Regions from separate parts of the Modicisalibacter sp. genome, predicted to be linked through region 1. Evidence: predicted binding sites of a transcription regulator. Region 1 holds the regulator's gene; each other region holds the start of a gene.
What was found. The regulator sigma-54, encoded in region 1, starts transcription at its own class of promoters, with help from an activator protein. The targets are predictions, from matches to a motif close to TGGCACNNNNNTTGCTNT.
Positions count from the first base shown of each region.

Region 1 (4,500 bases):
CCGGCTCGCCGTCGACGGCATCGAAGTCGATGGGTTCCTGCAGCTTGAGGAAGCCGGCGATCGGCGCCTTGCAGTGAGGGTTGCGCGCATGGGGGATCGCCACGCCGTTGCCGATCCCGGTGCTGCCCAGCCGCTCGCGGCCGATCAGGCGGCTGAAGACTTCCTGGCTGTCCAGGCTCGGCGTGTTCTGCGCGATGAAGGTGCTGAAGAATTCCAGCACGCGCTTCTTGCTCCCCCCGGGCACCGCGAAGAGCGTGCGCTCGGGGGGCAGGATGGCTTCCAGTGTCATGATGGGCGGAGTCAGCGGGCCCCGGCGCCTTGCGCGCGGGCCTGGGCCTTTTCCTTGTGCTTGACGAGCTGGCGATCGAGCTTGTCGGCCAGAGCGTCGATGGCGGCGTACATGTCGCCATTCTCGGCTTCGGCATGCAAGTCGGCACCGGCGGCGTGAAGGGTGCAGGCAGCCTGGTGGCGTTCCTTCTCGACCGAGAGGGTTACCTGAACGGTCGTGATGTTGTCGTAATGACGCTCGAGACGCGTCAGTTTCTCGTTGACGTAGTCACGCAATGCATCTGTCAGTTCGACATGATGGCCGGTGATATTCGCTTGCATGGACACGCTCCTGTTCCGGCGAGTGGTGGCTCGATTGTAACCCTTTTTGCAGCTTAGCAAACCCCTGTGAGAGGGCCGACGTGAAGATGGTTCGGACCCTGTCGATCAGGACGCTTCTGCGCCCCTTCAGGCTAGTCGCTTGCGCTCGCTGGAGGAAGGGATCCCCATGGCCTCGCGATACTTGGCGACGGTGCGGCGAGCCACCTTGATGCCGTCCGCGGCGAGCAGGTCGACCAGCTTGCTGTCGGAGAGCGGCTTGCGGGGCGGTTCCTCGCCGATCAGCTTCTTGAGCCGGGCGCGGATCGCGGTGCTGGAATGCGCATCGCCCTCGCCGCCGACATGGCTCGAGAAGAAGTACTTGAGCTCGAAGACGCCGCGTGGCGTGTGGATGAACTTCTGGGTGGTCACCCGCGAGATGGTGGATTCGTGCATTTCCACCGCCTGTGCGATGTCGGCCAGGATCAGGGGCTTCATGGATTCCTCGCCGTGGTCGAGGAAGTCCAGTTGCCGGGTCATGATCTCGCGCCCGACCTTGAGCAGGGTGTCGTTGCGGCTGGAGAGGCTCTTGATCAGCCAGCGCGCCTCCTGCAGGTGCTGCTTCATGAAAGTGTTGTCGTCGCTCTTGTCGGCGCGGCGAATCAGGGCGGCATAGTCGGGCTGGATGCGCAGGCGGGGCAGGGCTTCGGGGTTGAGCTCGATGCGCCAGCCTTCGTGCGAGTGGCGTGCCACCAGATCGGGAATCACGTAGTCGTTGCCGGTGGCGTCGAAGGCCTGGCCGGGACGCGGATCGAGGGTACGGATCAGCGCGATCACGCTGTCGAGCTGGTCGTCATCGAGCCGCAGCCGGCGCTTGAGCAGCTTGCGGTCGTCGCCGGCCAGGGCCTCGAGGAACTGCCGCACCAGTCGCCGGGCCTGAGGGAGCAGGGGCGTGTCGTCGGGCAGGACGCCGAGCTGTAAAAGCAGGCATTCGCGCAGGTCGCGGGCCAGGGCGCCGGTGGGCTCGAACTGCTGAAGGCGCATCAGTACCGCTTCCACCTCTGGGGCGCGCAGCCCCTCGAGGCCCTGGGCGCGCAGCCCGTCGACGAGACTGTCTAGGGGGGCGGCCAGGTAGCCGTCGGCGTCGACGGCGTCGATCAGGGTTTCGGCGATGATGCGTTCGCGCTCGTTCAGGTCGGCCATGGCGAGCTGCCAGGTGAGGTGGTCCTGAAGGCTTTCCCCGGCGGCATTGCGTTCGAGATCCGGCCCCTCGTCGCTGCGACTGCCGGAAGCCATGTCCTGATAGGTGTCGGACCAGTCGCTGTCGACGGCCAGCTCATCCGGGATGTCCTGGTTCCAGTCGTCCTCGGCCGCATCGCTGACGGCGGTCTCGCCGAACTCCTCCTCCATCTCGAGCATGGGGTTGGACTCGAGCGCCTGCTGAATTTCCTGGCGGAGGTCCAGCGTCGACAGCTGCAGCAACTGGATGGCCTGCTGCAGCTGGGGCGTCATGGTCAGCTGCGTGCCGACCCGGAGCTGCAACGTGGGTTTCATAGCCATGACGTGCCTACTTCGCTGACGGATTCGGGGATACCGTATCCCGCCCCCTCACGGCTTGCAAGTAGTTAAGCAATAACCGTGCCACGAAGCGCCGTAACGGTCGAGGGTTTCGTCGGAAGGAGGGTCAGAGCCGGAATTCGTGGCCCAGGTAGACTTCGCGTACCTTCTCGCTGGCCAGGATCGCCTCGGCGCTACCTTCGGCGATGATCTGGCCGTCGCCGACGATGTAGGCCTTGTCGCAGATGTCCAGCGTCTCGCGGACGTTGTGGTCGGTGATGAGGATGCCGATGCCGCGGTCGCGCAGCTGGCGGATGATGCTCTTTATCTCGCCCACCGAGATGGGGTCGACGCCGGCAAAGGGTTCATCGAGCAGGATGAAGGCCGGTTCGGTGGCCAGCGAGCGAGCGATTTCCACGCGGCGGCGCTCGCCGCCGGACAGGCTCATGCCCGTGTTGTCGCGAATGTGATCGATATGGAACTCCTCGAGCAGTTGCTCGAGGAGTTTCCTGCGCCCCGCCTTGTCGAGATCCCGGCGAGTCTCGAGGATGGCCATGATGTTGTCGGCCACCGAGAGCTTGCGGAAGATCGAGGCCTCCTGGGGCAGGTAGCCGATCCCGGCGCGGGCGCGCTGGTGCATGGGGGCGCGGCTCAGGTCCAGATCGTCGATGGTCACCTCGCCGGCGTCGGCGCGCACCAGACCGACGATCATGTAGAACGAGGTGGTCTTGCCCGCCCCGTTGGGGCCGAGCAGGCCGACGATGCTGCCCTGGCCGATGGTCAGGCTGATGTCCTGGACCACGCGGCGGTTCTTGTAGCTCTTGGCGAGATGGCGGGCGACAAGGGTCTTCATGGTCATCCTCAGGACGGCGGGTTCACGGCGACGACTTGGGGGTCAGGGTCATGCGGACCCGCTGGCCGTCGCTGCCCTGCGCCTTGGAGCGGGCCTGGACCTTGCGGCTGTCGAGATAGTACTCGACATAGGCGCCGTTGAAGGTGTCGCGGGCCTGGTGAAGCTCGGCGTTGCCGATCAGTTCGACCCGGCGTTCGGCGGCATGATAGATGACGGTGTCGCCCCAGCCCTTCACCAGTTGGTCGTCGGGGGCCGGGCGCTGTTCCAGATAGGCGCGCTGCGTGTCGCCGGTGGCGGTGACCCGGGTCACCTCGCCCTGGTCGTTGCGCGCGATCTCGACGCGTTCGGCCTCGAGCACCATGCTGCCCTGGGTCAGGTTGACGTCGCCGGTGTAGACGGCGGTACCGGCACGGTCATCGAGGTCAAGGCGGTCCGCCGCCACGTTGATGGGCTGGCGGGCATCGCTCTCCAGGGCCGAGACGCCGGGGGCGAACAAGGCCAGTGCGGTCAGGCCGAGGCCGGCAAGATAGGGGCGCATCAGGTTCCTCCCTGTGGGCTGATCGGCGGATGAAAGCCTTGAACGTCGCCGTTCAGGCGCATGCGGCCGGTGTCGATCCAGGCGTCGAGCCGATCGCCGCTGACCCGTTGGCGATACTGGCGCAGCGTGGCGCGACTGTCGCTCCAGGCGTGGTAGGTATCGGCATCGTAATGGAGCACATCACTGGTTGCCTGCCAGCCTTCTTCCGGCGCCCGGAGCCTGGCATGGCCGATGAGTACCAGCGGGTTGCCGCCAGCCTCCAGCCTACCCTTGTCGGCGGTGGCAAGCCAGGTGCGACCCTGCTTGTCGTCCAGGCGGGCCCGCGGGGTCTCCAGGCGGGTGACGTCGTCCCCGGGGGTGTGCTCGATGCGCGGCGTGGTCAGGTACTGATAGGCTCGGCCCGTGGCGTCGAAGCGAGTGAGGCGGGCGTTTTCCAGATAGTAGTCCGGTTCCCCGGTCTCGCCCGTCGGAACCGGGCCGGGCAGGCCCACGTCGCGTTGGTCGATGAGCGTCAGCACGCCGCCCAGGCCGAGCAGTAGCAGGCCCAGCAGCAGGGTGGAAAGGCGCCGGCGCGACAGGGTCATGGCGTCAGCCCTGCCCGTGGAGATAGGTATCGAGCACCGAGGCCCAGTGCCCCTGAAGCTCGAGCAGGCCGTCGCAGATCTCGCGCACCGCGCCGTTCCCGCCGGAGCGAGCGGTGACCCAGTCGGCGTGGCGGCGAATGTAGTCCGGCGCGTTGGGCACGCTGATGCCGAGACCGGCGCGCTGAATGGGCGCCAGGTCGGGCAGGTCGTCGCCGCAGTAGGCCGCCTGCTGCCAGGTCAGTCCCAGCGTGTCGAGCAGCTGGCGCAGCAGGTCGAGCTTGGCGTCGTTGCCCTGGAAGACGTGCTCGATGCCCAGGGCGGCGGCGCGACGGCTGACCATGGGCGATGTGCGTCCGGTGATCAGAGCGACCTCGATGCCTGCC
Region 1 is NZ_JBSREH010000041.1:87,465-91,964, forward strand. It holds gene ptsN (PTS IIA-like nitrogen regulatory protein PtsN) at 1-289, opposite strand, end outside; gene hpf (ribosome hibernation-promoting factor, HPF/YfiA family) at 301-609, opposite strand; gene ACTCB7_RS12515 (RNA polymerase factor sigma-54) at 736-2,145, opposite strand; gene lptB (LPS export ABC transporter ATP-binding protein) at 2,270-2,995, opposite strand; gene lptA (lipopolysaccharide transport periplasmic protein LptA) at 3,018-3,533, opposite strand; gene lptC (LPS export ABC transporter periplasmic protein LptC) at 3,533-4,117, opposite strand; gene ACTCB7_RS12535 (KdsC family phosphatase) at 4,122-4,500, opposite strand, start outside.

Region 2 (4,500 bases), on a different contig from region 1:
GCGCGCCTCGAGGAACTGCTCGCGATCCGCCCGGTCGAGGCCGATGACGATTTCGTTCAGATACGGCACCTCGGCCAGCGCCTCGACGATGCGCTCCAGGGCCGGCCCTTCCAGCTCGGAATACAGGGACGGGAGGATCAGGCCCATCGGCCGGCGCCGGGCGAAGCGGCTCAGGTCCGCCTCCAGGGCCTCGACGGGGCGGCGGGTCAGGTTGTGAAAGTTGGTGATGATGCCGTTCTGGTAAAAATCGCTCATGGTGACGCCTCTTCCAGGGGAGCCGGGGGCGCCGGTCCGCACGCGCCCAGCCAGTAGTCCAGGCCCTCGGCCCAGCCCCGCGGGCCGGTCTCTCGGGTTCGATACAGCGCCGCATGGCGCACCTCGACGGGCTGACGATGCTCGCCACGGATCAGCACCGGCGCCTCGACCGCCTCGAGCAGGGAGATATCGTTGGGGCCGTCCCCCAGGCCGAGCGTCTCCGGCGTGACGCCGCGCAGGGCCTGATAACGCGCCACCAGCCAGCGCAGCGACCGGCCCTTGTCGACATCACCCATCACGTGCCAGAAGCGCCCGCCGCGGGTCAGCCTCAGGCCGTCGTTGTCCAGGGCGCGACGCAGCCGTTCCAGCGCGGCCTCGTCGTCATCCCAGAGCAGGGGTTCGCTGCCTTCACGCAGGCGGGCCCGTTCGGCACCCGCCTCGCTCAGCCCGGTCGCCTCGACGACCGCCGCGACGGAGAGCTCACTGAGGATGCGAAACCGCAGGTCCAGCCGCTCGCGCAGTACCGTCAGGCGACGCCGCAGAAAGGCGCTGTCGACGCCGGGCGTCTTGATGCACAGCCCGCCGATGTCTCGCGGATCTCGATCGAGACGCGCATGCTGCCAGTTCGACGGCAGCCCGATCACCGCCCCGTTCTCGGCGATGAAGGGGGTCGCCTCCAGCGCCAGTTCACGGCGCAGCGGCAACAGCTCGGCGCGTGTCTTGCTGGAGACCGGGATCACCGGCGTGCCGGCCTCGCGCAGCCGTCGCAGCCAGTCCGCCGCCGGCGACCAGTCATAGTTGTAATGGTCCAGCAACGATCCATCCAGGTCGGTGAAGACCAGCCATTCCCGCGGTGAAATCGTGGCATCCGTCATGGGGTTCCTCCCGGCAACCGGGCGACGCATCGCCTTGTGTGTCACATACCAAGCACGGAGCGTGCCAGATTTGCCATGCCGTCCGGCGGCCCGAAACACCATCAGGCCACACGACACGGCAGCTCGTGCCTTGCCCTTCTTCTCACGATAGTTCATTCATCGGCGCAGCCCCCAAGCACTACCGACAACCACTTGCACCATGCCGGTGCACTGCGACCCGGGGCGTCCGAAATTGGCACCGGCTATCTCTTCACGCGCTTTTCGAAGCCGGCAACAGACTCATTTTTTGATGATGAGAGTGGTATCATTGGTAGCCATTATTGCCATTCGACCTCGGACGATCGCAAATGCAGACCACCTCACGAAGCATCCTCGTCATGGGGGTTTCCGGCTCCGGGAAATCACATATCGGACGGGATGTCGCGGCGGCTATCGGTGCCGAATTCATTGATGCCGATGACCATCACAGTCCGACCAGCATTGCCAAGATGTCACGCGGCGAGCCGCTCACCGATGATGACCGGGAAGGCTGGCTGAAAACCCTCTCCGATCTCTATCGCCACCACCGAGAAGCCGGCCACGACCTGGTGATCGGTTGCTCCGCCCTCAAGCACCATTATCGGGACGTTCTGCGACGCGGCGCCCCGGATCTGAAGATTCTCTACCTGCACGGCGAGCGCGATGTCCTGCTGTCACGACTCAACAGCCGGGGAGGCCACTTCTTTGCCGGTGAGCACATGCTGGACAGTCAGCTCGGCACCCTGGAACCGCCGGGCGAGGATGAGGCCTTTCGGGTCGATATCCGCGAGACGCCCGAAAGGATCGTGACGCAGTTTGTCGAACACATTGCACACTCCTGACGCAATGAACGGCCGGATATAACAAGAAAAGCGGCGCCAAACGGCGCCGCTTTTCTTGTATCGATGAGCGCACAAATCAGAGGCGACCACCGAGCCAGACAAGCCATATCATTTTTTCCGCGGGAGCCCATTCATTCGCGACAAACCATCTGCAATGACAGCGCCGCCGGAGGGGCGACCTCCCTCCCACACAACCGCCCTTCAGGCCATGTGTTGTTCGGCCAGGGCGCACAGCCCTGCCAGGGTCGCTGCGTCGCTGTCGACCTCGATGGGAGAGAAACCTTCCGCCTCCAGAGCGCGTCGATACAGCCCGTTGAGAGTCGTCGACCCGACCAGCACCACCTCATTCGCCTCGGGTGCCATCGCCCGCTGCGCACGGACCTCGCTGCCGATGGTCACGCCGGACAGGAAGCTGCCCACCTGCCCGGCCGCCAGCCCGGCGTAGAGGTGACGGCTGCGCGCCTCGAACAGGGCATGCAGCAACCCGCCCGGATGATGCGCCGCCTTCAGCCCCTGCGCGAAGGCCTCGGCATCGAAATCCGCCGACTCGCGCGCCGGCTCGCCCGGCAGCGTATGAAAGCGCACCGCATGATAGAGCTCACCGGTCATCAGGGTGGTGAAACCCACCAGTCGTCCGCCCTCCAGACGCGCCCACTTGCTGTGGGTCCCGGGCAGGCAGCACAGCGCCGAGTCGCCGCCGCGCCGAGCCAGGGCACCGAAGGCCTGGATCTCCTCGCCGCGCATCACGTCGACGTGATCCTCGCGAACCACCTTGACCCCGGGAACGATCCAGGCGTTATCGAGCCCCGGCGCCGCCACCACGTTCGCCGCGAGGTCCATGGCCGTGACCGGCAGATCCAGCTGCGGCGCCTCGCTCCAGCCACGCTGCGAGCCGACCATTCCGGCCAGATAGACCGGCACCCGTTCAGCGCCGCCGTCCTCGCGCCAGTCGCCGATCTGGGCAGCGCAATAGTGCGGAAACTCGGCACTGGACAGTGCCCGCAACCCGGCCTCGGAGCGGCGCGACTCCAGGCACTCGCCGCTGGCCCGGTCGACCAGAAAAGCGCGAAAATTGCTGGTGCCCCAGTCGATGGCGATCAGCCGCTCGCTCATGCGTCGGCCTCGCGCTCGAGTTCCAAGGCCTGGTCCAGGCTCTCCTTGATCCGCCGCCACTCGGCGACCAGCACCCGGGCGCGCGCACCGACCTCATCGGCCGTGCGCCCCGCCTTGTAGAGGCTGCCGCCGAAGCCGAACCCATCGATGCCGGCGCTGACCCACTCATCCATGTTGTGCTCGTCGATGCCACCCACGGCGAGCACCGGCATGCCCGCCGGCAGCACCGCCTTGACGTCCTTGAAGTAACCGGTGCCCAGCTTGCCCGCCGGGAACAGCTTGAGCGCACGTGCTCCCGAACGCGCCGCGCTCAGGGCTTCGGTCGGCGTCATGCAGCCGATCAGCGGCGCCAGGTCGAGCGCCCGGGCTTCCGCGATCACCGCCGGGTCGGTATTGGGGGTAATCACCAGCGGTGCTTCCAGGTCCGCCAGACGGCTGCAGTCCTGCGGCTCGAGCACCGTACCGGCCCCGACCACCACATGGTCCGGGCAACGCGCGGCAATCCGCTCGATGCTCTCCCAGGGGCTGGGCGAGTTGAGCGGAATCTCGATCAGCCGAAAGCCTTCCGCCACCAGCACATCGAAGATGGCCTCGACCTCATCGGGGTGCACACCGCGAAGAATCGCCACCAGCGGCAGGTCATCGAGAGCCGCCTGAAGGGCGGCACGGCGAGTCTCGTTCATTGTTGCCTCCTGTAACTCTTCAATGCCACGCCATGAAGCGCTCAAGGCGGGAATATGCGAGAGTGACTTAACATGTGGAAGCGACTTCAGTCGCGATGCCTCGGCCACTGCTGTCGGGGATAAATCCCCTCCCACAAGAAGCCCTGGATATCGGCGCGAGCCACGTGAGCGAATTCATTCGCGACGCTATCGCTGGTCACCATTCGGCGATCGACCCGTCTTCATGCGTCCACACCGGATTGCGCCAGCGGTGGCCCACCTGGGCGCGCTCCTCCACGAAGGCCTCGTCGATCTCCACGCCCAGCCCGGGGCCGTCGGGAATCGCGCAGAAGCCGTCCTGAATGGTCAGCGCGGACTTGTCCACCAGGTAATCGAGCACGTCGTTGTCCCGATTGTAGTGGATGCCCATGCTCTGCTCCTGGATGAAGGCATTGTGGCTTACCGCATCCACATGCAGCGAGGCGGCCAGCGTCAACGGCCCCAGCGGGCAGTGCGGCGCCAGCGCCACATCGTGGCAGGAGGCCAGCGAGGCGATCTTCAGCCCCTCGCTGATGCCACCGCAGTGCGACAGGTCGGGCTGGATCACGTCGACCATGCCGTCGGCCAGCAGGTCACGGAACTGGAAGCGGGTGTGCAGCCGCTCGCCGGTGGCGATCGGGTAGCCCAGTCCGGTGGCAATATGCTTGAGGCTCGGCAGATGCTCGGGCAGCACCG
Region 2 is NZ_JBSREH010000004.1:2,666-7,165, reverse strand. It holds gene ACTCB7_RS03590 (glycosyltransferase family protein) at 1-255, opposite strand, end outside; gene ACTCB7_RS03585 (HAD-IIB family hydrolase) at 252-1,130, opposite strand; gene ACTCB7_RS03580 (gluconokinase) at 1,478-1,990, shown strand; gene ACTCB7_RS03575 (2-dehydro-3-deoxygalactonokinase) at 2,192-3,103, opposite strand; gene ACTCB7_RS03570 (2-dehydro-3-deoxy-6-phosphogalactonate aldolase) at 3,100-3,786, opposite strand; gene dgoD (galactonate dehydratase) at 3,983-4,500, opposite strand, start outside.
Region 2: a site for sigma-54 is predicted at 1,180-1,197, ahead of ACTCB7_RS03585 (HAD-IIB family hydrolase). Genes of this name have one in related genera too.

Region 3 (4,500 bases), on a different contig from region 1:
GGCATGCAGATAGGTGACCTGGCGACCCTGTGCCAGCGCCTCGTCGGCCAGCGACAGCATCGGTGTCTGGCCCACGCCGCCGCTGATCAGCATCACCGGTTCGGCCCCTGCCTCCAGCGTCAGGTCGCCCGACGGCGGCAGCAGCTCGAGCCGCGCACCCTCGCTCATCGCTTCATGGAAGTGCTGGCTGACCCGGCCGCCCGGCTCGCGCTTGATCGACAGCCGGTAGGTCTTGCCGTTGGGCGGCGCGGACAGGCTGTAGTGGCGGTACACCGGCTCACCGTCGATGGTCAGCTTGACGCCGATGAACTGCCCCGGACGGAAGTCGGCCACCTGGCCGCCGTCCTCGGGCGCCAGAACGAAGGAGCGGATCTCGGCGCTCTCGTCACGGGTCTCGGCGACGCGGAAGGCGCGGGCCCCCTGCCAGCCGCCGGGGCGCGAGGCGAATTCCTGATAGGCTTCCGCCTCCAGCTCGATCAGCAGGCCGGCCAGCTCCTCGTAGACGCCCTGCCAGGCGGCGGCGATCTCGGGCGTGACGGCATCACCCAGCACCTCGCCGATCGCCGCCATCAGGCACTCGCCGACGATCGGGTACTGGTCGGGGCGGATGCCCAGCGAGATGTGCTTGCCGACCACCAGCGACAGTGACGCCTTGGCCTGCTCGCGATCGCCACGCAGCTGCACGTAGCGCAGCACCGAGCCGGCCAGGGCGCGCGGCTGGCCACCGCTGGCCTGGTGGGCGGCGTTGAACAGCGCCTTGACTTCCGGGTAGCGCTCGAACATCAGCGGGTAGAAGCGCGAGGTGATCGCCTCGAGATTGGCGGCGACGACGGGGGCGGTGGCGGCGACCAGCTCTTCCTGTTGCGGGGTCAGCATGCGTGAAACTCCTGAACTGAGGATGATGACGCCCTACCCTTCGCAAGGCACGTGCCATCCCCCAGGCCCCGCGACAGCCTGCCGCAGCCTGCCTTGCAGGCCGCGTGCCAACGGCGCTGGAACGGCGCGAGGGGCCGGGCACCCGGCGGCGCGGGCCACATGCCAGGCTCGTTGCTGTACAAATGACAGCCTTTTTGTTGTCATTCCGACAGAAACACCGCAAGGAGTGTCAGAATGACACGCTTCTATCAGGCACTGCGGGCGCTGCTGACCCGGCTGGCCGACGGCGCCCCGCCCGAGACTCTGCCCGACGGCTGGTCGGATCTGCTCGGCACCCTGGTGGGCGACTACCCGGCCGATGCCAGCACCCTGATGGTCGCCACCGATACGGGACTGCAGCCGGTGGCGGTGCTGGGCCTGCCCGCCGACGTGCGCGGCCGCCACTTCGCCCTCGCCGACCATCCGCGCCTGGCCGCCATCGCCAGCCACGACGCGGTGTGCCGCTTCCCGCCCGACAGCCCCCTGCCCGACCCCTTCGACGGCCTGCTCGACGAGGCGCTGAGCACGGTGCACGACTGCCTGGGTGTGGCGCTGCGCGACGGCGAGCGGTTGCTCGGGGTGCTGACGCTGGATGCCCTCGAGGCCGGACGGCTCGAGACGCTCGACGACGAGGAGCTGCTGGCCAAGGCGCATCTGCTGGCTACCTGCCTGCGCCTGGCCAGCCAGCTCAATCAGACCCGCTCGCGGCTCAGCGAGGCCCTCGACCAGGAGCGTCAGCCGCAGCCGGCCATGCACTGGAACAGCCCGGCCATGCGACGCCTCGACGAGACTATCGATCTGGTGGCGCCCACCGACATGTGCGTGCTGCTGCAGGGCGAGACGGGGGTCGGCAAGGAGCGCGTGGTACGCGCCCTGCACGCCCGCTCGAACCGCCACCAGGGCCCGCTGGTCCAGGTCAACTGTGCCAGCCTGCCGGAGTCGCTGATCGAGAGCGAGCTGTTCGGTCACCGGCGCGGCGCCTTTTCCGGGGCGATTCAGGACCATCGCGGCCACTTCGCCATGGCCGACGGCGGCACGCTGATGCTCGACGAGATCGGGGAACTGCCGCTGGCCCTGCAGCCCAAGTTGCTGCGCGCCCTGCAGGAGGGCGAGATCCAGCCGCTGGGCAGCGAGCGCGTGCAGCGCGTGGATGTGCGGGTGATTGCCGTGACCAACCGCGACCTGGCCGCGGAGGCCGCCGCCGGGCGCTTTCGCGAGGACCTCTACCACCGGCTCAGCGCCTTCCCCCTCCAGGTGCCGCCGCTGCGCGAGCGCCGCGAGGATCTGCCGCTGCTGGCCGGTCACTTCCTCGCCGACAACCGGGTGCGCCTGGGCATCGGCAACCTGCGCCTGTCGGCCGACGCCGAGGCGGCACTGGCGGCCTGGCACTGGCCCGGCAACGTCCGTGAGCTGGAACACACCCTGGGACGTGCCGCGCTGCGGGCGCTGGGCGACAGCCTGGGCGAGGCCGGCGGACGGGACCCCGATACCCGGCGTCAGGCCGTGGTGCGCATCACCCGCGAGCACCTCGACCTGCCCGACACGGCCGCACCGGCACCGGCCGCGCCAACAGCCGCCGAGCGGGGGCCGGCCGGCACGACCGACAGGCCCGACGAGCCACTGCGCCCGGCCACCGAGCGCTTCCAGCGGCGCTACATCGCCGCGGCCCTCGACGCCCACGACGGCAACTGGTCGGCCACTGCCCGCGCACTGGGTGTGGACGGCGGCAACCTGCACCGCCTCGCCCGGCGCCTGGGGCTCAAGTAACCCTTCTCTCCCCCGGGGTCAGGCCCCCGGGCGTGCCGCCTCGTTGACGCGATCGGCCTGGCTCACCACGCGATTGCGCCCCTGGCGCTTGGCCCGGTACATGGCCCGGTCGGCACGGGCGACCAGCGACTTGCGGTCATCCCCCGGACGCCACGCCGCCACCCCCAGGCTGACGGTCACGTGCTCCGGGTAGCCGTCGATCTCGAGCCCGGCGATCAGCGCCCGCAGGCGTTCCGCCAGCCGGCAGGCCTCGCTCAGCGAGGTGCTCGAGGCCACGATCACGAACTCCTCGCCCCCCCAGCGCCCCAGGTAGTCGCAGCCGCGCAGGGCGCCGCTGACGGCCTCGGTGAGCGCGATCAACACCCGGTCGCCCGCCTCGTGCCCGTGGACATCGTTGACCTGCTTGAAGTGGTCGACATCGAACAGCAGCAGCGCGCAATCACGGGCATAGCGCTGTGCGGCACTCAGCTCGGCGTCGATGGTCTGCTCGATGCGGTAGCGGTTGTAGGCGCCGGTCAGCGGGTCGCGCAGCGCCAGCCGCTCGAGCCGCCGGTTGGCCTCGGCCAGCGCGGCCTTCTCCTGGCGCAGCTCACGGTTGAGGCCAGCGATCTCGTGGGCCGAGGCGACGATCGCCAGCACCTCGGCCAGGTCCATGGCGGCCAGCCGTTCGATGCGCTTCCAGACATCGCTGCTGTCCCGCACCGCGCGCTGCCAGGCGGCCAGCGCGGCACGCATCGCCGGGTAGGCCGAGGGGCTGGCGGCGGGCCGGGCGCTGCCCGGCATGCCCGACCAGCTGTGGCTGTCGTCCTGGGCGGCGCGGAACAGCATCAGCCAGTCGCGCCCGCTCTCGGTGGGCAGGGGAATCGCCAGCAGGCCGCAGGCCGGGGCCAGCGGCAGACCCGCGGTCATGGGATGATCGGCCAGGCTGTGGGTGTGCCAGGGGCCGACATGCTGATGCTCGCCGGCCAGCCGCTCGGCGAGGGTGTCGATCAGCGCCGCCGACGGCACCGTGCCGAGGGTGGCCAGTTCGCGGCCGTGAATCAGCACCGCCCCGGCGGCACGGAACAGCCCCAGCCATTCGCGGCCGTGGGCCTCCAGCAGAGCATGGGGCGACTGCGGCTGTCCGCGCTGTTCGGAAAGCAGGTCACGGCTGTCGCGCACCCGTTGCAGGAAGCCCGCCTCGACCCGCGCCTTGAGCAGGAACAGGCGCTGGGTGGCCATCTGCACCAGCGTATGGGTGGCGTCACGCCGCGTCGGGCTCAGCGACACGGCGGTATCGCTGTGGCACACCAGCATGCCCCAGACACCGGCATCACCGGGCATGCTCACCGTCAGCAGCGAGGTGACATCGATGGCATCGAGAAAGCGCCGCAAGGCGGTCGAGGGGGCCCGCAGCGGGCTGGCCTGGGGCTCGAGGCGACCGCCCTGCAGGGGGTCGCGCTGCGGCGTCAGCGATACCGCAGGCGCGGCCGCGTCGGGCAGATAGTAGACCGGGAAATCGCCATCGCAGCCCTGCAGGTGCGGCGGCAGGGCGTCGGCCGCGAAGCGTTGTCCCAGCAGGGCCGGGTATTCAGCATGGCGCGACTCGGCCACCGCGGCGACGTGCCCCAGGCCATCGAAACCGTAGACTACCACCCGCGGATAGCCGGTCATGTCGCGCACGCCGGCCACCAGCACCTCGAGCAGGGCGTCGGGATGATTGGCGCCGGCGACCCGGGTCAGCCACTGGTTGACTCCGCCCAGCAGCCGACGCCGGCCGCTGCCCGTCAGCGGTTCCAGCTCCAGCATCACCCGCTCGCCGTAGCGGTGCGCCATCAG
Region 3 is NZ_JBSREH010000001.1:352,314-356,813, forward strand. It holds gene hmpA (NO-inducible flavohemoprotein) at 1-876, opposite strand, end outside; gene norR (nitric oxide reductase transcriptional regulator NorR) at 1,111-2,682, shown strand; gene ACTCB7_RS01685 (sensor domain-containing diguanylate cyclase) at 2,701-4,500, opposite strand, start outside.
Region 3: a site for sigma-54 is predicted at 969-986, ahead of hmpA (NO-inducible flavohemoprotein). Genes of this name have one in related genera too.

Region 4 (4,500 bases), on a different contig from region 1:
TGAGCGTGCGCCGGCGCCCGCGCGTGGCCCTGCTGTCCACCGGCGACGAAATCGTCGACCCCGGCCAACCGCTCGGCCCCGGGCAGATCCACAACTCCAACCGGCCCATGCTCTCGCGGCTGCTGGAGCGTTTCGGCGCCGAGCTGGTGATGCGCGAGACCGTGCCCGATGACTTCGCCACGACCCGGCGGGTATTGAGCGAAGCCGCCGAGCGCGCCGACGTCATCATCACCACCGGCGGGGTCAGCGTCGGCGAGGAGGATCATGTCCGTCACGCCCTGGAATCGCTGGGCCAACTCGACCTCTGGCAGCTGGCCATGCGCCCCGGCAAGCCGCTGGCGCTGGGGCGCATCGGCCGGACCCGCTTCGTCGGCCTGCCGGGCAATCCGGTGTCGTGCTTCGTCGGCGCCTGGGTCTACCTGCGCCCGCTGATGAGCGCGCTGCTGGGCAGCCCGCGCATGGCCGAACTGCCGCGCCTGTGGGCCCGCGCGGCCTTCGCCACGCGCACCCAGGCCCGCCGCCACTACATGCGCGTCGCCCTCGACTTCACGCCGGAAGGCGTGCTCGCCCGGGCCTTCGCCGACCAGAACTCGGCGGTGCTGTCGTCGTGTCTGGACGCCGATGCCCTGGCGGTGATTCCGGCGAACAGCACGCTGGAGGAAGGCGACACCGTCGAGTGTCTATGGCTGACCCACTGACCCACTACCGGGCGTACCAGCCACAACGGTGAACGGCCTCCATAGCGAGGCCGTTCATCGCCTCAGGTCAGATCACCGAACGGCTGGATGGTCACCGGCTCGCCCGCCTCGACGGCGGCGCGGTCGTCGCCGATCTCGATCAGGCAGTTGGCCGCCACCATCGAGCTGAGGATGCCGGAGCCCTGGCGGCCGGTGGTGCGCACCCACAGCCGCCCTGTCTCGTCGCCGGTATAGACGCCACGGTGGAAATCGACACGTCCCTCCCGGCTCTTGAGGGGCTCCGCGGCCAGCGCGGTCAGGCGCAGCGGCTGCCAGTCGCGCTCGCCCTGCATGCGGCGCAGCATCGGCTGCACGAACTGCAAAAACGTCACCATCACCGCCACGGGATTGCCGGGCAGCCCGAAGAACGGCACCTCGCGCGTGCCCTCCCGGCGGATACGCCCGAACGCCATCGGCCGCCCCGGACGCATGGCGATCCGCCACAGCCCCAGCTCGCCGATGGCCTCCAGCGCCGGCTTGACCCAGTCGGCCTGCCCCACCGAGACCCCGCCGCTGGTCAGCACCATGTCCGCGTCGCGCGCCGCCGCCGCCAGCGCCTCGCGCATGCCATCGAGCTCGTCGCGCAGGATGCCCAGGTCGACCACCTCGCAGCCCAGCCGCGTGAGCAGCCCGCGCAGCGAGAAGCGATTGGTGTCGTAGATGCCCGCGGCGGGCAGCGGCTCGCCCTGGGCGGTCACCTCGTCGCCGGTGGAGAACACCGCCACGCGCAGCGGCCGGAACAGCTCGACCTCGGCCAGCCCCAGCGAGGCCAGCAGCCCCAGGTGCTGCGGACGCAGCCGGGTGCCCGCGGCGAGCGCCGTTGCTCCCCGGGCGAGATCCTCGCCGGCCTGACGCACGTTCTGGCCGTGGCGCACGCGCTCGGGTCGCTCGATCACCACCCGCTCGGCGGAAGCGGCCGCGGCGAGCTGCTCGCTCATGATCACGGTGTCCGCCCCCGGCGGCAGCGGCGCGCCGGTGGTGATGCGCACCGCCTCCCCGGGCGAGAGCGTCATCGCCGGGCGCGAACCGGCCAGCACCTCGCCGACGACCGCCACCTCAGTGGCCGGGCGGTGCTCGTCCCAGCTCAGGGCGATGCCGTCCATGGCGGCGTTGGTGTTCTGCGGCACATCGACCGGCGACACCACGTCCGCCGCCAGGACGCCGTCGACGGCCTCGCTCAGGGGCACGCGCCGGGCGGCGACCGGCGGCGGCGTCATCGCGGCCAGGGCGTCCAGGGTCTCGTCGACGCCGAGCATGCGCTGGCCCAGCTCAAAGCAGGATAGTGTCATGTCATCTCCCTCGGGCCGCGGCGCATCTCGGGCCAGCGCTGCGGCCATTGGCCCAGCCAGGCGACCAGCGCGTCGTGATCGTCCATCGCCAGGCGCTCGACCCCCGGCGGCAGGGCGATGTCATCCGGCGTGGCCACCGCCCGCACCCAGGGGTCGCGGTCGGCCATCAGCGGCTTGTCCAGCACCCGGCGATGCAGCTCCAGCTTGGGCAGTGGCCAGGCCTTGAAGCCCTCCACCAGGATCAGGTCCGGCGCCAGGGGCAGCACATGGGGAATCAGCGCCGCCAGGTCCGCCTCCTCGCGCTCGGGGGTCTCCATCATCAGGGCAAAGCGCTGGCCCGAGGCCACCAGCATCGGCGCGGCCCCCGCCTGGCGCAGTCGATGGCTGTCCTTGCCCGGCCGGTCGACCTCGAAGGCATGGTGGGCGTGCTTGATGACGGCCACCTGCAGCCCGGCCTCGGCCAGACGGGGCAGCAGCGCCTCGAGCAGCGTGGTCTTGCCGGTCCCGCTCCAGGCGGCAATGCCCAGCAGCGGGATCTCCAGCGTGTCAAGCGACAAGGTCATCGGGTTCTCTCGATCATCGGGAAAACTATCGCGTCTCGGAAGCAACAGGCATGCCGACGCACGGCCCCGTCAAGGGCAACAGGTCGGCGTCGTTCCTCGTGATTTCGCCCGGTGCTGGCGGCCCGGGTCAAAACGACCCGTCCGCCCGCAGGCGCCGCTCCATGGCGTCGCGCTCGTCGGGCGAGTTGAGGTTGGCGAAGGCCTCGCGCCGATCGGCGAAGTCGACGTGACACCAGGGGTGGCGCGCGTACCAGCGGTCGATCTTGCGCTCGCCGGCGGCCAGGGCCTCGCCGAGATCGTCGCGCAGCGCGGTGTCGATCAGCGCCACCACCGGATGGGCACGCTCGCCGTCATGGGCCACGGCGATGCGGCAGTCGCCGATGCCCTGGCGCAGGCGGACCACCAGATCCTCGGGCAGGGCCGGCGAGTCGCAGGGCACGAACAGCGCCCACGGGGTTTCCACCGCGCACAGTGCGCTCCACATGCCCATCAGCGGGCCGTGATAGCCCGCCTCGCGGTCGCTGACGAGCGGGTAGCCCAGCTCGCGGTAGCGTTCCAGGCTGCGGTTGGCGTTGATCAGGACCCGATCGACCTGCGGCGTCAGCCGGTCCAGGGCATGCGCGATCAACGGCCGGCCGGCGAGCGGCTCCCAGCCCTTGTCGCGCCCGCCCATGCGACGCCCTTCCCCGCCGGCCAGTATCACGGCGGTCACTTCACCCTCGCGCATGACCCTCACTCCACTCATAGCGTTGTCCCGGCATCATACCCGCCTCAGGAGTTCACGCCGAGAGGCCACGTCTCCGTAATGTCGGCCTGCATGTCGCCGACCTGCAGGCCGCCACGCTCCAGATGCCATTCGGCGTCGCAGCGCTCGGTCAGCACGCTCTGCTGGTGGGCGCTGAGCACGATGGCGCAGCCCGTCTCGCGCAGCGAGAGGATCAGCGCGGTGATGTCGTCGATCGCCTGGCGATCCAGGCTGGCGGTGGGCTCGTCGAGCAGCAGCACGCGCGGCGACAGCAGCCAGGCCCGCGCCAGCGCCAGGCGCATGCGCTCGCCGCCGGACAGCGAGCGGGCGTGCTGCCGGGCATGGTCGGCCAGCCCGCAGCGCGCCAGCATCGAGGCGATGCGCGAGCGCGCATCGTCGCCGCGCCAGCCCTGCCAGCGCGCCACATGGCGCAGGTTGCCGGCGACGCTGGTATCGAAGAGGTAGGGTTGCTGGTGCAGGTAGAGCAGATCGCCGAAGCGCGGCGGCGCCGCCGGCGCGCCGTCGTCCAGGGTCCAGCGGATGGTGCCGCGACGCGGCGTGTCCAGCCCGGCCAGCAGGCGCAGCAGCGTCGTCTTGCCGCTGCCGTTGTCGCCGCGCAGGTGCACCAGCGAACGCCCGTCCCAGCGCAGGTGCGGTATCTCCCACAGGGGCGGCCGACGACCGAAGCCGTGTGACAGCCGGCTTACCTCGAGCATGATCGGTTCCTCGGCGGTTCATAGAGGGTGTTTACAAACGTCACGAGCGACGGCCAGACAAGGCGAAATCAACCGAAAAAGCGCAGTTTATGAGTCGATAAATGAGCATTTTAAGGTTGATTTCAACGCCGTATGGCCTAGCGCAGTAATTTGTAAGCGTCCTCTCAGGCACTCACTATCTGCTGCCCCCGTCCACGCATCACCCCCAGCAGCACATTGAGCAGCAGCGCCAGCAGCAGCAGCACCATGCCCAGCGCGATGCCCTGCGCGAACTCGCCCTTGAGGGTTTCCAGCGCGATCGCCGTGGTGATGGTCCGGGTGAAGTGTTCGATGTTGCCGCCGATCATCACCGCGCTGCCGACCTCGGCGATGATGCGACCGAAGGCGGCCAGGACCGCCGCGATGACGCCGAAGCGCGCCTCGTGGATCAGCATGGCGAAGGCCTGCAGC
Region 4 is NZ_JBSREH010000014.1:69,617-74,116, forward strand. It holds gene ACTCB7_RS05280 (molybdopterin molybdotransferase MoeA) at 1-698, shown strand, start outside; gene ACTCB7_RS05285 (bifunctional molybdopterin-guanine dinucleotide biosynthesis adaptor protein MobB/molybdopterin molybdotransferase MoeA) at 761-2,026, opposite strand; gene mobB (molybdopterin-guanine dinucleotide biosynthesis protein B) at 2,023-2,589, opposite strand; gene mobA (molybdenum cofactor guanylyltransferase MobA) at 2,717-3,316, opposite strand; gene ACTCB7_RS05300 (ABC transporter ATP-binding protein) at 3,361-4,050, opposite strand; gene ACTCB7_RS05305 (ABC transporter permease) at 4,215-4,500, opposite strand, start outside.
Region 4: a site for sigma-54 is predicted at 2,628-2,645, ahead of mobB (molybdopterin-guanine dinucleotide biosynthesis protein B). Genes of this name have one in related genera too.